4 regions of the Alteromonas sp. KS69 genome follow, and region 3 is predicted to be linked to each of the others. Evidence: predicted binding sites of a transcription regulator. Region 3 holds the regulator's gene; each other region holds the start of a gene.

Region 1 (3,522 bases), on a different contig from region 3:
GATGAAATTGGGGAGTTAGGAGAAAACATCAACCTCCTGTTAGAAATGATAGAGGTTGAACTACTCATTAATCATGAACAAAATCAAACGTTGGTCGACCAACAGGAAACCATGATTCGCTTGGCGAACTATGACAGCCTGACCGGGTTACCTAATAGGCAATTTGTGCTTGATAATTTGCGTTTAGAGTTGGCTCGAGCTCGAAGAAATGATGATGATCTAGCGCTTCTGTTTTTCGATTTAGATGGGTTTAAAGGAATAAATGATTCACTCGGTCATGAGACCGGTGACCTAATATTGATAGAAGTGGCAGATAGGGTGAGCGCACTGTTGCGGGAAGGGGATTTAGTCGCCCGTTTAGGGGGAGATGAATTTTTAGTACTACCCGACAGGGAAACGCGAGATACCACTCTTGAAAATATGGCCATTCGATTAATTGATGCCTTTACCAGTCCTTTTGAATTACGAGGATTATCATTGTCTGTCGGCGTTAGTGTGGGCGTAGCGCGAGCCATAGACGCCGACTACGATTTAAGCGAATTAATGAGCAACGCAGACCTTGCCATGTACCGCTCTAAAGCTAAAGGGCGTGGCAGCTTTACCATATTTACACCTGATATGGTGGAATCACATAAGCGTAAATTCCATTTAGCTAATGCCATAGAGCAAGGGCTAAAGAATGATGAGTTTATGGTGTACTACCAAGTTAAAGTCGATCAAAAAGGGAAGGTTATCGGCTTAGAGGGGCTTCTTAGATGGCAACACCCCGAATATGGCTTGGTCAGCCCGAATGAATTTATACCCATCGCGGAACAAGGCGGCAAGATATCTGCCATTACGCGCTGGGTCATTGAAAAAGTCTGTATTGATCTGCCCAAATTAAGAGAATGGCTTCCCCATCGTTTTCGCGTGTCAGTGAATCTATCAGGGCACGATCTTCGTGATAGCAACCTGTTTGATAATATCTATGAGATTTTTACGCGCTACGATGTAAACCCTGAATATGTAGAATTCGAGGTAACCGAGTCTGCTTACTTAGAGAACTTTGCGTCTTCAAATAAATTCTTTAAGCGCATGAGCAACATGGGATGCGCCATTGCCCTTGACGACTTCGGTACGGGTTATTCTTCACTAAGTTATTTGACCCAAATAAGTATCGATACCCTAAAAATTGATAAGCAATTTGTACATGAGTTAGAAACATCAGACAGAAGCCGTTTGGTAACGGGCGCTATTATCGATTTGGCCAAACGTCTTTCACTGTCTGTATGTGCTGAAGGTATTGAGAATGAAACACAGTGGCATTATTTGATTGATCACGGTTGTGACTACATTCAAGGATTTATGTTTAGCAAACCTATTCCTATGGATGAGCTTGTTCAATCACCTAAACAATTTTACATCGGTAATACAGACAATAGTGAAGCCTAGGTAGGCATTCAATGCCAATGCATTTCTTTTTTTAAGGGAGTTAAATAGGCTATTCTAACAGGCTGTTTTTGCAACCTATTTGACGCTTTATTGGGTTGTTGGATACATTTACAGGAGTTTGTGTAACTGTGTCTGTTTCTAGATACATCGAACAGGAGACTAGTCAGTTTATTTTCTGTAAGTGTATGATATATAGTTTAATTGTATTTTTGGCTCAATTTTAGCTTATCTAATCAGAGTTAACAGCGTTATCGAAGTTAGTTTAAGGGAATTATAAACAAGCAGTAATGCGGAGGATTCATGATGAAACGACTAGAGAAGGTTTTTCTGATTTTAATGACTATCACGGCGATACAGACTATTTCGGTAGTTGAAGCGCATGCGTCACCTGCGAAAACGTTAATGCAGCAGCTAGATACTAATAAAGACGGTTTGATATCACTAAAAGAAGCGGTTCGTCACACCGAACTATTGCGTAATTTCGGGTTAATTGACGACAATGAAGATGGCAAATTAACCGAAGACGAATTAGCAAAAAGTAAACTGACACCGGGAAATGCAAAATCTGCCGTTAGTAAATAGCGGCAGTCAGCGAGCAAAATAAATAAAAGCCTAGCAGATGCGCCTGCCGGTACTTGTTTGAAGGAATACCACTCTGATTGAGAAATTTTCATTTGGTGAACGGCTGGTTCAGCTAGGCTCATTACGTCAACTAACGCTAGGTAGCTTCGTGCTGGCGTTAATTCCATTAATTGCGCTGTTGTGGCAAAGTCAAAGTGACTTAGCTAAAGTGGGGCAAATGACCACGCTGGAAACCCGGTATGTGGTTGATGTTGTGGGCGATATGCAGCGCCTGGATGGTGCTGTTGTTGATTTAGAGCGAAGTATTCGCCAATACGCCGTTATTCGCACCGAAAAAGTTGCCACCTTATCCGATAATGCACTCGATCAATTTGCCGTGGCTGCTGATAATCTTTGCCAAGCCTTATCTGTTCAGAGAACCTGCGAGAGGTTGTCAGAACAATTAGGCGACCTTTCTGATTACCGCATAATTGAAGATCAACTCCTACTTAATGCGTATCTAGCTAACGTCTCACGAAGTGTTTCACAACTTCGAGGCGACGTGGAACTTGCTATTTCCGAACGGGTCAAAGTGCAGCAAGATGACTTAAACGCGATGCAAGCAAAGCAGGCGTGGTCTACGGCGATGTTGGTAAGTGTTTCTTTGCTGCTTATCCTATTAGGAAGCCAACTGATTGTTAATCCAGTCAATAAACTAAAGCAAATAATACGCATAGTGGCTCATCAACAAGGTGATCTTCCCCCTTTGTCTCGCCAAGCTCCGCGAGAGTTAATAGATGTGGAGAAAGATCTGCATTGGCTGTACGATCGCCTTGGTCAATTGGAACATATACGCACAGCATTGTTGCGGCATGCTGCTCACGAGTTGAAAACACCGTTAGCCAGCATTAAAGAAGGATGTAGTTTATTATCGGAAAATGTTGTGGGCGATTTAAATGATCCTCAACGTGAAATATTGTCGCTTCTTAGCGCAAGTACGCAAAGATTGAACACACTAATCGAAAAATTACTCGATTATAATTTGTTATTACAGCAAGCTCAGCCCGACATTGTTAAAACTGATGCGAAGAAGTTGGTTGATGCATGTTTGGGTGATTACGCACTGGCGTTACAAGAACGTGAAGTGACGGTATCGGTAGAAAGCAGTCATATTTGGACTGACGAAGAGTTATTCCGACGAATACTCGACAATTTGGTGTCTAACGCAGTAGCTCATGGTGCTGTAGGGCGACCCATCAATGTACATATATATTTAGATAATAACTTTGCTATATTGGACGTTGCAAATCGGGGCAAGCGGATTGCCAAAGAGTCGGTTGCAACACTGTTTGAACCTTTCACCCGTGGCGCAGAGCCGAGAAATGACAACGTTATAGGCACAGGATTAGGTTTATCGATTGTTGCGGATTGTGCGCGACTGATGCATGGCGACGTGCAAGTTGTCGATGTTGATTATGCTGATGTGTGCTTTAGGGTGACGATTCCTCAACAGGAAAAATAAAATGAGAA
Region 2 (3,522 bases), on a different contig from region 3:
TCACCGTGTGTTGCAGAAGCTGACTTGATGCGCCGAGTATATTCAAGCGAGCGTTATGCAAAATGGCTGTCTGCTTTTTTACCCAGCATTCCTATTGATGGCGATGGTTCATGGATAAACGTAGCCACTGTAGTGGATAAAAGTGATGGTAAACTTGCGCATCTAGATGGTTTAAATTTAAGTCGTGCATGGATGCTTGAAGGTATTGCCTCTGCATTGCCGTCAGACGATAAGCGTGTTGCAGCAATTAACAGTGCAGCACAATCACATAAGGTAGCGGGAGTCGATGCTGTGATAAACGATATGCATTATATGGGAAGTCACTGGCTTGGCAGCTTTGCTACTTATCTGGAAACCCAACGCGGGCTTTAAACCACTTACTAATACTAGATTAAATGAAGCAGAGTTGGCGAGCTTAGATGCTCGCAAACTCTGTAGTTGTTGAAGTAAACTGTGTTTGGTGATGGACTAAAATGTTCTTTGCGCGGTCGATTAAATCATCACGCTTAAATGTCCAATTACGTAAGTCCGCCTGCTTTGCTTCTGCAAGGTAAAACTCAATACGTGTTTTACGTAATAAATCTCGCTTCTGAGATACATCGAACTCGGTCTGAGCAAGTATGCGTTCTACTTTTACGATAGAGGCATGGTGGGATTTGTCTGAATCATCTGCGTTCGCTTTACCCACATAAGCCATGTTGTTTGTTAACACGCCTGCAAGCACAATAAGCAGTGAAATCAACACACCTGAAACTAACCAATTTAATACTTTCATCATTCACTTCCTTTTATACTAACTTGCTATTATCCATGTAAGAACGCGTTGGTTCTAAATGACTACTGCACGTTGTAACTTAAACACTTAATTACAACTTGTATTGCACATTGTGTTCCAAATTTCTTACTGCTACCTGATTACCGCGAAGAGTATACGCATCAAGGGTTAGAAAGAAAATTCGTCAAAGGTTGTAAGACAAAAGTTGTAAACTGGATGGGAAAATACTACATGTTGCTGCGAAAAAACGGCATGTTGAAATAAGCGCAAATGTCACTTTACTACTCGATATATCGCGTTATTATGGAATTCTAGGGTTTGATAGACATTAAAAAAGGGGCCGATTGGCCCCTTTCATCTTACTAATAACTGCTTAGTGTTTCATGGCTGTTTCAGTAATAACTTGCAAATTATCTTCAACATTTTTTACATCTGAAGCATTTTTCGCTATTTCGACAGCAAGTTGACGCTCGGCGTCTGAGTCTACGTTACCCGTTAGTGTAACGTTACCGGCTTCAACATCTACATCAATATCGAAACCAGAGATGTCGCTATCCATTAATAGGCGAGTTTTAATAACAGTAGCAATTTTGGCATCAGTAAGCGTGCCCGTTTGCTCATCATATTCTGATTCAGCGTCATCCGACATGTCGCTTGCCATTTTATCCATGTCTTTCTCTTCAATAATAGAAAGCTGGTTGTCTACTGACATAACACCGTCGATATTTGAAACTAACTCTTCTGCTAATTTCTTATCAACTGAATGATCTACCTTACCTGTCAGAACAACGTTACCGTTGTTTACGTCTGTATTGATATCGAATGAATCAAGGTTGCCGTTGAATAGTAGTGTTGCTTCGGCTTTGCCGTCTATCCACGCATCCTTAGCGCCTTTTTCCCATTTGTTATCTGTCTCCATGTCACCAGCAAAAGCTGCAGTTGTCATCGAGGTCGCTACAAGTATAGAAAGTAATGTACGTTTCATAACAGTTCTCCTTTGTTGAAACTCCCAATAGCTAATGCGAAACTCGAGCCAACGCAGCAACCGACTGATTTATAACAATTTACTTCACTTTCACTTTAATTATCACTTGTTAACATCTCTGCAAACTTTTCGACCTATGCGCATTTTTTACTTACATCTTGCTCAACCGGAACGAAAATTGAATATTCGTTAACCAATATACTTATTATTAATCGAGCAATAGCCGAGTTTGTCTTGTTTAAAGAGTTCGCAAGCAAGACAGCAAAGCAAAAAACAACTTAGTCAGGAACGACAATGAATATTTTACTGAACACCATGGCGATATTTCTTATTGCTGTCACATTAGCGCCATCACTACCGTCGAAACATTGGCTAGTGAGGGTATGGGAATTTCCACGGCTTCAATTACTAGGTTTAATGGTGATAGTAATAATTGCCCGAGGCGTTATGTATCCATCGGAGCTCTCTGGATTCAACACGCTTATTACCGCATTCCTTTATATTAGTTTAATGGCCTGCGCGATTTACCAAGCTATTTGGATAATGCCTTATACTTTGTTTTACAAAAAGGAAGTGGTTAAGGCATCTTCTCAAGATGCGGGTGAGAGCATTAGTATCCTATCGAGCAATGTCTTTATGCCCAATGAAGATTACGAAAAGTTATTAAAGCATGTACGTGACACCAATCCAGACTTCGTCGTTACTCTTGAATCTAACAAGCGCTGGGAAATAGCCCTATCTGCGTTAAACGAAACTCATCCTCACCAGCAGCATTGCCCTTTGGAAAATTTGTATGGTATGCACCTTTACAGTAAATACCCATTGAAAACCGCCAAACTCAACTACTTAGTAGAAGATGACGTGCCCTCCATGCTTGTTACCATTGATATGGACGGACAAGATGTGACACTTTACTTTCTTCATCCGAAGCCACCCAGCCCCACAGAGAACAAAACGGCTAGGCCCAGAGATGTCGAACTCACTATGGTAGGCCATGAAATAGCTAAAAAGGACGGGCCTATAATAGTAGCTGGGGACTTGAACGATGTAGCATGGTCGCCTACTACCAGAAAATTTAAGAAAATAAGCGGTATGCTTGACCCAAGAATCGGACGTGCTTTTTTTAATACTTTTCACGCCCACTACCCGCTAGTTAAATGGCCATTGGACCATGTGTTTCATTCGAGTCACTTTATGCTGGAAGACATTAGGAAATTGCCTGATATTGGCTCAGATCACTACCCGCTGCTAACGCGATTGAAGCTAAAGCCAAAAGCCTGAATGCAGAAAGTAAAAAGCCGCTATAAAGCGGCTTAATATTGAAAAGGCTTACAACTAGGTAGGCACACGGCGTATTGGAACTGACCTAACTGCTTTCGTATTGTGATTTACGCACCACATTACGCTTTCGCATGCTTCTTCACGACGCTTAAAGTGGGCAAGACCAATAAGTTTGTCTTCTCGCGGCCACACTGCTTGTTTCAAAATAGCGGTATCGGTTTCGCTAAGTGCGCTAGTATCCAAACTCATTTCAACCGCTTTTTTGTTGGGTTTAATCAATGAAGGTTGTGCATCGGTAATTATGCTTTTTTTAACACACACATATTCACGCAGAACAGGATCTCTTACCACACCGATATATTCATCATCGCAAATAATGGCTGGCCAACCTTCAGAGATTCGGCTTTGCCAGAACATTACGACTGTGAAGGCCACTAAAACAAATAGGGTTAAACCAATAAATTGACTATCTAAATCCGGT
Region 3 (3,522 bases):
GAACAATTACTTGCAACAGGCGGCGAAGACGGCGAAGGTGGCAGAGTCACTACCGTATTTACCCCTGAGGCAATACGTAAAGCGTCATCGAATAACGAAGACGATAAGGCGGACGACAATTAATCATGGCAACGTTGAGCGCACAGAGCCTTGCAAAGGCGTATAAAGCACGTCAAGTGGTTCGCGATGTAAGCTTATCAGTATCGACGGGGCAAATCGTTGGATTACTCGGCCCGAATGGTGCCGGTAAAACGACTACCTTCTACATGATTGTTGGCTTAGTTCCTCTAGATAAGGGCAAAATCAGTATTGATGACAGCGAATTAACCCACGAGCCCATGCACGAACGTGCTCGCCGCGGTATTGGGTATTTGCCGCAAGAAGCCTCTATTTTTAGAAAATTGACGGTGTTTGAGAACATCATGGCTATCTTGCAAACCCGTAAAGGGTTAAGTTCATCAGAACAAGAACAAGAAGCCGATGCGCTACTTGATGAATTTAATATCAACCATATACGTAATAGTACGGGTATGAGTTTATCCGGTGGTGAACGCCGCCGAGTAGAAATCGCACGAGCATTAGCAGCCGATCCGCAATTTATTTTGCTTGATGAGCCATTTGCTGGTGTTGATCCTATATCGGTTAATGATATAAAGAAGATCATTCAACATCTTCGTGACAGAGGAATTGGAATCCTCATCACCGATCACAACGTAAGAGAAACACTGGATGTGTGTGAGAAAGCGTATATTGTGAGCCAAGGCGAACTCATCGCGCAAGGGACGGCAGAACAAGTTTTAAGTAATCAGAAAGTAAGGGATGTATACCTAGGAGAACAATTCAGGCTATAGTTACTGTAACCGAATTGTCATTTTCAGTTTTAAGCACGGGTATATTCACAACAAGAGTTTAAAAATAAGACGTAGATGAAACCATCTTTACAGCTAAAGTTCAGTCAACAACTTACCATGACACCGCAGTTGCAGCAGGCAATCAAGCTGCTGCAGTTGTCTACGCTCGACCTGCAACAAGAGATTCAGGAAGCACTTGACTCAAACCCTCTTTTAGAAGTTGAAGAAGGCGGTGATGACCACCCTGTTGAGAAAAACAACATGGACGGCGACGACCCTTCTGTAGAAGCTGCTCCTACTGCTTCTAGCGATTCATTAGAAGCTGGTGACGCGCTTGAAAAGAACGATCTTCCCGACGAGTTGCCAATCGACAGCACATGGGATGAGTATTACTCGGCCTCTTCTGCCCCCGCTCCTGGCCCATCGAATAATGATGACGACCAATTGTTTCAGGGTGAAACCACCGACAATATTCAAGACCATTTGCTTTGGCAGATGCGCTTAACCCCGTTTTCAGATACAGACCGCGCCATTGCTACCGCCATTATCGACTCAATTGATGAATCTGGTTACCTTAACGTACCCATTGAACAGATTTTAGAATCGGTAAACTCTGACGATGTTGAAGAGTTGGTAGAAATGGACGAAGTTGAATGTGTACTAAAACGTATTCAAATGTTCGACCCTATTGGTTCAGGTTCACGTACACCGCAAGAATGTTTGCTCGTGCAGCTTCGCCAGTTCTCAGACGATACGCCATGGCTTACCGAAGCCAGACAGCTTATTAATGAGTACTCAGACCTGCTGAGCAGCAAAGATTACCGTACGTTAATGCGCAAGAGTCGTTTGAAAGAAGATCAACTTCGTGAAGCCATGCGCTTATTGCAAACGTTGAATCCTCGTCCTGGCAGTGCATTAATTACTAAAGAACCCGAATACGTTATTCCTGATGTTTCGGTAAACAAAAAGAATGGCCGTTGGGTAGTAGAACTTAATCCCGACAGCTTGCCAAAATTAAGCGTAAATCAACAATACGCTGCCATGAGCCGACGCTCTAAAAACAGCAGCGATTCGCAATTTATTCGCTCGCATATGCAAGAAGCCAAGTGGTTTATAAAAAGCCTTGAGTCAAGAAACGACACCTTGATGAAAGTAGCAAACTGTATTGTGCAGCAACAAATGGGCTTTTTCGAGCACGGCCCAGAAATGATGAAACCAATGGTGCTAAATGATGTCGCAGAAATGGTAGATATGCATGAATCCACCATTTCACGAGTCACCACGCAAAAGTATATGCATACCCCTCGTGGCATTTTCGAGTTGAAATATTTCTTCTCTAGCCATGTAGCAACGGAATCTGGTGGTGAGTGTTCATCTACCGCTATTCGCGCACTAATTAAAAAGCTTGTGGCAGCGGAAACGCCCAGCAAGCCATTAAGCGATAGCAAGATTGCTCAATTGTTGGCCGAACAAGGCATTAAAGTAGCCCGGCGAACAATAGCAAAATACCGGGAATCGTTATCGATTCCGCCGTCAAACCAACGCAAAAGCCTTATTTAAAGGCCTTGATAATTTAAGGAAGACGAAATATGCAAATCAACCTTACCGGTCATCATGTCGAAATTACTGATTCTTTGCGTAGCTATGTCGATACTAAGTTCAGCAAACTAGAGCGTCACTTTGATCACATATCTAATGTGCATGTCATCCTGAACGTCGAAAAACTCAATCAAAAAGCCGAAGCCACCATGCACCTTAGCGGCGCAGAAGTGTTTGCTTCATCTCATAATACAGACATGTATGCGGCGATAGACAGCATGATCGACAAACTCGACAGGCAAGTTATCAAGCATAAGGAAAAGCTGAAAAAGCACTAAATATTAGTATGGAAATTCAAGCCATAGTAAGTTTGGACCGCACCGAGTGTGCGGTTCAATGTAACAGTAAAAAACGTATTCTAGAGATTATTAGCGACATTGCTGCTAAAAATAATCCCGACATCGATCAGGCTAGTGTATTAAATAGTCTACTAACCCGTGAACGAATGGGGAGTACGGGTATTGGCAATGGTATTGCTCTGCCCCACGGTCGATTACCGGGCTTAGAACACGTTATCGCCATTATTGTAACCAGCAACCCTGCCATCGATTTTGATGCGCTTGACGATCAGCCCGTAGATATATTCTTTGCCCTATTAGTGCCAGAAGAGAAAACAGAAGGTCACTTACAAACACTCGCTACCGTGGCGGGTAAGCTAAGTGATAAAGAAACGGTGAAAGCCATTAGGCGGGCCTCCACCAGTGATGACATCATTACGGCTTTAAGCTAAAAAAGCACTGCACCATATTTTAAAAGGGAGAAATGCAGGTGAAACTGATTATTATCAGTGGTCGATCCGGTTCAGGAAAATCAGTTGCGCTACGTGCCCTTGAAGATTTAGGTTACTATTGCGTAGATAATATTCCGGTTAACCTTCTCCCTACTCTGACCCATACCGTGGTTGATGAATATGACCAAGTTGCGGTAAGTATCGATGTAAGAAACCTACCCAAAAATCCAGCGGACTTGGTAGAGATCTTAGATTACCTACCCTCATCGTGGTCTATGACCATTGTGTACATCGACGCGAGTGACGATGTACTGGTGAAGCGTTTCAGCGAAACCCGCCGAT
Region 4 (3,522 bases), on a different contig from region 3:
AAGTTCTTCATCGTGACTTATTTGCGCATCGCCAATAGTTACGCCCAACATCGCAATGGTGTATAAATTAGGTTCTAAATCTAAATTATCGCGAATGTGCACCGGTGGAATAAGAAAGCCTAACTCTTGAGATAACTTCTTACGCACCCCTTTGATACGAGTGAGCAGTTCTCCGCCCTGAGACTTATCTACTAAGGGGATTAATCGGTACCCGACTTCTAAACCGATGGTATCTACGTGCTGCACATCATCCCACCCAAGCTCTTTTATTTCGGGCGCAACAGTGTCATCTTTCACGATATTCGCTGGGGTTTTAGGTTTTTCTGCCTCGCGTTTAGCCGCAACACCCTGCCAATAAGCGTAACCAGCGATAAGCACTGAAAACCCAATAAAGGCCAAATGAGGCATACCAGGAATAATCCCCATGACAAATAAAACACCAGAGGCAATATAAAGGGCTTGGCTGTTACCTAATTGACTACGTATTTCTTTGCCCATTTCTTGGGTTTCGTTTTCACGAGTAACAATAATAGCGGTAGCCACAGACAGTAACAGTGAGGGTATTTGCGCCACCAAACCGTCACCAATGGTTAAAATGGTGTATACCTCGATGGCGTTACCAAAACTTAATCCGTGTTGAATCATGCCAATAAAAAGGCCACCCACAATATTGATAAGCATGATAAAGAGTCCGGCGACCGCATCACCTTTCACAAATTTTGACGCACCGTCCATTGAGCCATAAAAGTCTGCTTCGGCGGTTATTTCTTCTCGGCGAGCACGCGCCTGATCTTGGTCGATATAACCCGCATTCAAATCGGCATCAATAGCCATTTGCTTACCTGGCATGGCATCAAGCGTAAAGCGGGCACTTACTTCTGAAATACGCCCAGCACCGGCGGTGACTACTTTAAAGTTGATAATAAGCAAGATAGCAAAGACCACCACACCCACTGCATAGTTGCCGCCAATAACCACCGCACCAAATGCTTCGATAACCTTACCAGCCGCATCGCCCCCCTCATGCCCATAAAGCAATACCACACGGGTAGAGGCCACGTTTAGCGCTAAGCGCAAAACAGTAGCGATAAGTAATACTAGGGGAAAAATACCGAAATCAACTGGCTTTTGCGTTAATACTGCCACCAAAATAATGACTAAAGACAGGGCTATATTAAAGCTGAACAATACGTCGAGCAGAAATGGCGGCATGGGAAGAATAACCATGCCCATAATGGCAAGAAGAACAATGGGAGCGCCTAAGCCACTGGTAATGTTCTGCAGCTGACTTTTATCGAATCGCTGAAGGTAACCGGATAACTGCATTACAGGGAGTCTCTCTATCGGAAAATTGACGCTTAACGCTATCTTTCAATGAGTATTACAACTACCGTGCCAGCTTTATACAAAACCGATTAAACGTAAGTAGGAGGGGCGCAATTTACAGAATTACAATTAAGAGGGGCTCACTTTGAGCCCTGGCCTTAGCGATATCTTAGCCGTAATTTAGCGCTAATTTAGGCCAAAAGCAGCGCTCTAACGGCGTAGCTCTGGTGGTATGGGTAAATCACGTTTAAGCGGTTTGGGTCGTTTCCCTTTACCCGCTCTGTGTGCTTTTAACTGATAAACGTGGGCTAATACTTGCGCTACCGCCATAAACAAGGCATTAGGCACTTCACCGTCAATCTCAGTTGAGTAGTAAACGGCTCGGGCTAACATGGGCGATGGAATAAGCGGTACATCGTTAGCAGTGGCTATTTTACGAATATGCATGGCTAATTCATCGGTGCCTTTTGCCACAACGACTGGGGCACGATTACCACTGTCATCATATTTTATTGCTACAGAGTAATGAGTTGGGTTGGTTACCACCACATCGGCCTGAGGAACTTCTTGCATCATTCGTTTAGTGGCAGCTTGATACTGCAAGCGACGGATGCGCCCTTTTACCAAAGGATCACCTTCAGAGTTTTTACGCTCGTCTTTCACCTCTTGCTTAGTCATCTTAATTTCTTTGTTGTGCTTATAAATTTGATAAGGCACATCAATAAGCGCAATAGGTATCATGCCGCAAACCAACATGATAAAAGCCCATTTCAGCATATCTAACGCGTGAAAAATATTACCCGGGTACAGATCTAAATCAAGGTGCAGCGCTTCGTCTTCAAAAAACAGCAGTGCACCTAATGCCATCCCAACGATGACAACCACTTTGGCGATAGATTTAATTAATTCTACCAAGCCATTCATGCCAAACATACGCTTAAATCCACTAAGCGGACTCATTTTAGAGCCTTTAAATTTGGCACCTTCCCAGGTGAAGTTGTAGCCGCCTAACGCAATAGAGCCATATATTCCGGCTAACATGGCCACCGTCATATAAAGCAATACAGGTACACTGACTGTCGAAATTGCTTCACCCCATGCACCAAACATATGGGTGGTATCGTAGGTTTCATCTCGAGACAGAACAAACATGCGCTGCGTCAGCTTAAATACCGACTCGGCAATCCAGCCTCCAACGAACAAAAACATAAAGGCACTGACCACTAACACTAAGGTTGTGGATAGCTCTCGGGATCGGGCTATCTGCCCTTTTTTTCGGGTGTCTTCGAGTTTTTTCCCCGTGGGGTCTTCTGTTTTTTCGCTAGAATCTGAATCAGCCATGTATCACCTGACTTATTTTCATGGGCAAATCCTAAGAAGTTGACACATAAACTGCTCTGCCCGCAGCCACTGCGTTTCAAAATGCGCAGTAAAGTTATCTAGGGTTATCCAAATGATGAGCAACCCCATCACCTGGGCAATAGAAAAGCCGATACTGAAAATATTAAGCTGAGGTGCCGCTTTGGTCATTACGCCAAACGCTAAATTTACAATGAGAAGGGACACAATGGGCGCCAATGACAACGTAATCGCTGAGATAAACATCCAACCGCCCCAGTGGGCAATTTCCCTAAACTGCTCCCCTGTCCACCATGCTTCTCCTATTGGGAACGCATGAAAGCTCAACACAATCATGTGGATCATCGCGAGATGCCCGTCTAAGGTCCAAAAAAGCAAGGTAGCTAGAATTAAGTAAAATTGGCCTACGGCTGGCACGTTAATACCATTGACGGGGTCTACGATTGAGGCGAAACCTAAGCCCGTTTGCATCGCGATAATTTGCCCAGCCAGTACAAAGGTATTTAGCACCATCATGGAAACAAACCCGATAGCGACACCAATTAACAACTGCTGAATGCCAAGAATGAATGTACCTAGATTCACTAAATCATCAACAGGTGCTGGCGGCACTACCGGCATGATAATAAGGGTCAGCATAATACCTAGCAAAGCACGAACTTGCGGAGGAATAGATTGTGCACTTAAGCCAATCATCGCCACAAACAGGCCACTAATGCGCATAAAAGGCAGCATTAAATCAGCAAGAAACTGATTGATGGTAGCCAGTTCAACGACCATATTAACCGACAACCTGAGGTATCATTTCTACCATGTGGAAAGTGAAGTCCATTAACT

Evidence for each region. Region 3 encodes sigma-54, which starts transcription at its own class of promoters, with help from an activator protein. Its sites were predicted from a motif close to GTTGGCACGNNNNTNGNNT; they were not measured.
Region 1: C7Y69_RS03780 (EF-hand domain-containing protein) is a predicted target of sigma-54. The motif match lies at 1,640-1,658, and genes of this name have one in related genera.
Region 2: C7Y69_RS16505 (BON domain-containing protein) is a predicted target of sigma-54. The motif match lies at 1,795-1,813, and genes of this name have one in related genera.
Region 4: flhA (flagellar biosynthesis protein FlhA) is a predicted target of sigma-54. The motif match lies at 1,382-1,400, and genes of this name have one in related genera.

Annotation. Positions count from the first base shown of each region.
Region 1 covers NZ_PYHU01000005.1:88,877-92,398, reverse strand. The annotation lists gene C7Y69_RS03785 (EAL domain-containing protein) at 1-1,431, shown strand, start outside; gene C7Y69_RS03780 (EF-hand domain-containing protein) at 1,732-2,013, shown strand; gene C7Y69_RS03775 (sensor histidine kinase) at 2,117-3,514, shown strand; gene C7Y69_RS03770 (hypothetical protein) at 3,516-3,522, shown strand, end outside.
Region 2 covers NZ_PYHU01000035.1:74,617-78,138, forward strand. The annotation lists gene C7Y69_RS16495 (DUF2891 domain-containing protein) at 1-372, shown strand, start outside; gene C7Y69_RS16500 (hypothetical protein) at 416-778, opposite strand; gene C7Y69_RS16505 (BON domain-containing protein) at 1,149-1,760, opposite strand; gene C7Y69_RS16510 (endonuclease/exonuclease/phosphatase family protein) at 2,055-3,041, shown strand; gene C7Y69_RS16515 (hypothetical protein) at 3,096-3,522, opposite strand, start outside.
Region 3 covers NZ_PYHU01000010.1:166,885-170,406, reverse strand. The annotation lists gene lptA (lipopolysaccharide transport periplasmic protein LptA) at 1-123, shown strand, start outside; gene lptB (LPS export ABC transporter ATP-binding protein) at 126-851, shown strand; gene C7Y69_RS09220 (RNA polymerase factor sigma-54) at 927-2,411, shown strand; gene hpf (ribosome hibernation promoting factor) at 2,441-2,728, shown strand; gene ptsN (PTS IIA-like nitrogen regulatory protein PtsN) at 2,737-3,180, shown strand; gene rapZ (RNase adapter RapZ) at 3,219-3,522, shown strand, end outside.
Region 4 covers NZ_PYHU01000005.1:342,603-346,124, forward strand. The annotation lists gene flhA (flagellar biosynthesis protein FlhA) at 1-1,326, opposite strand, end outside; gene flhB (flagellar biosynthesis protein FlhB) at 1,537-2,667, opposite strand; gene fliR (flagellar biosynthetic protein FliR) at 2,686-3,465, opposite strand; gene fliQ (flagellar biosynthesis protein FliQ) at 3,467-3,522, opposite strand, start outside.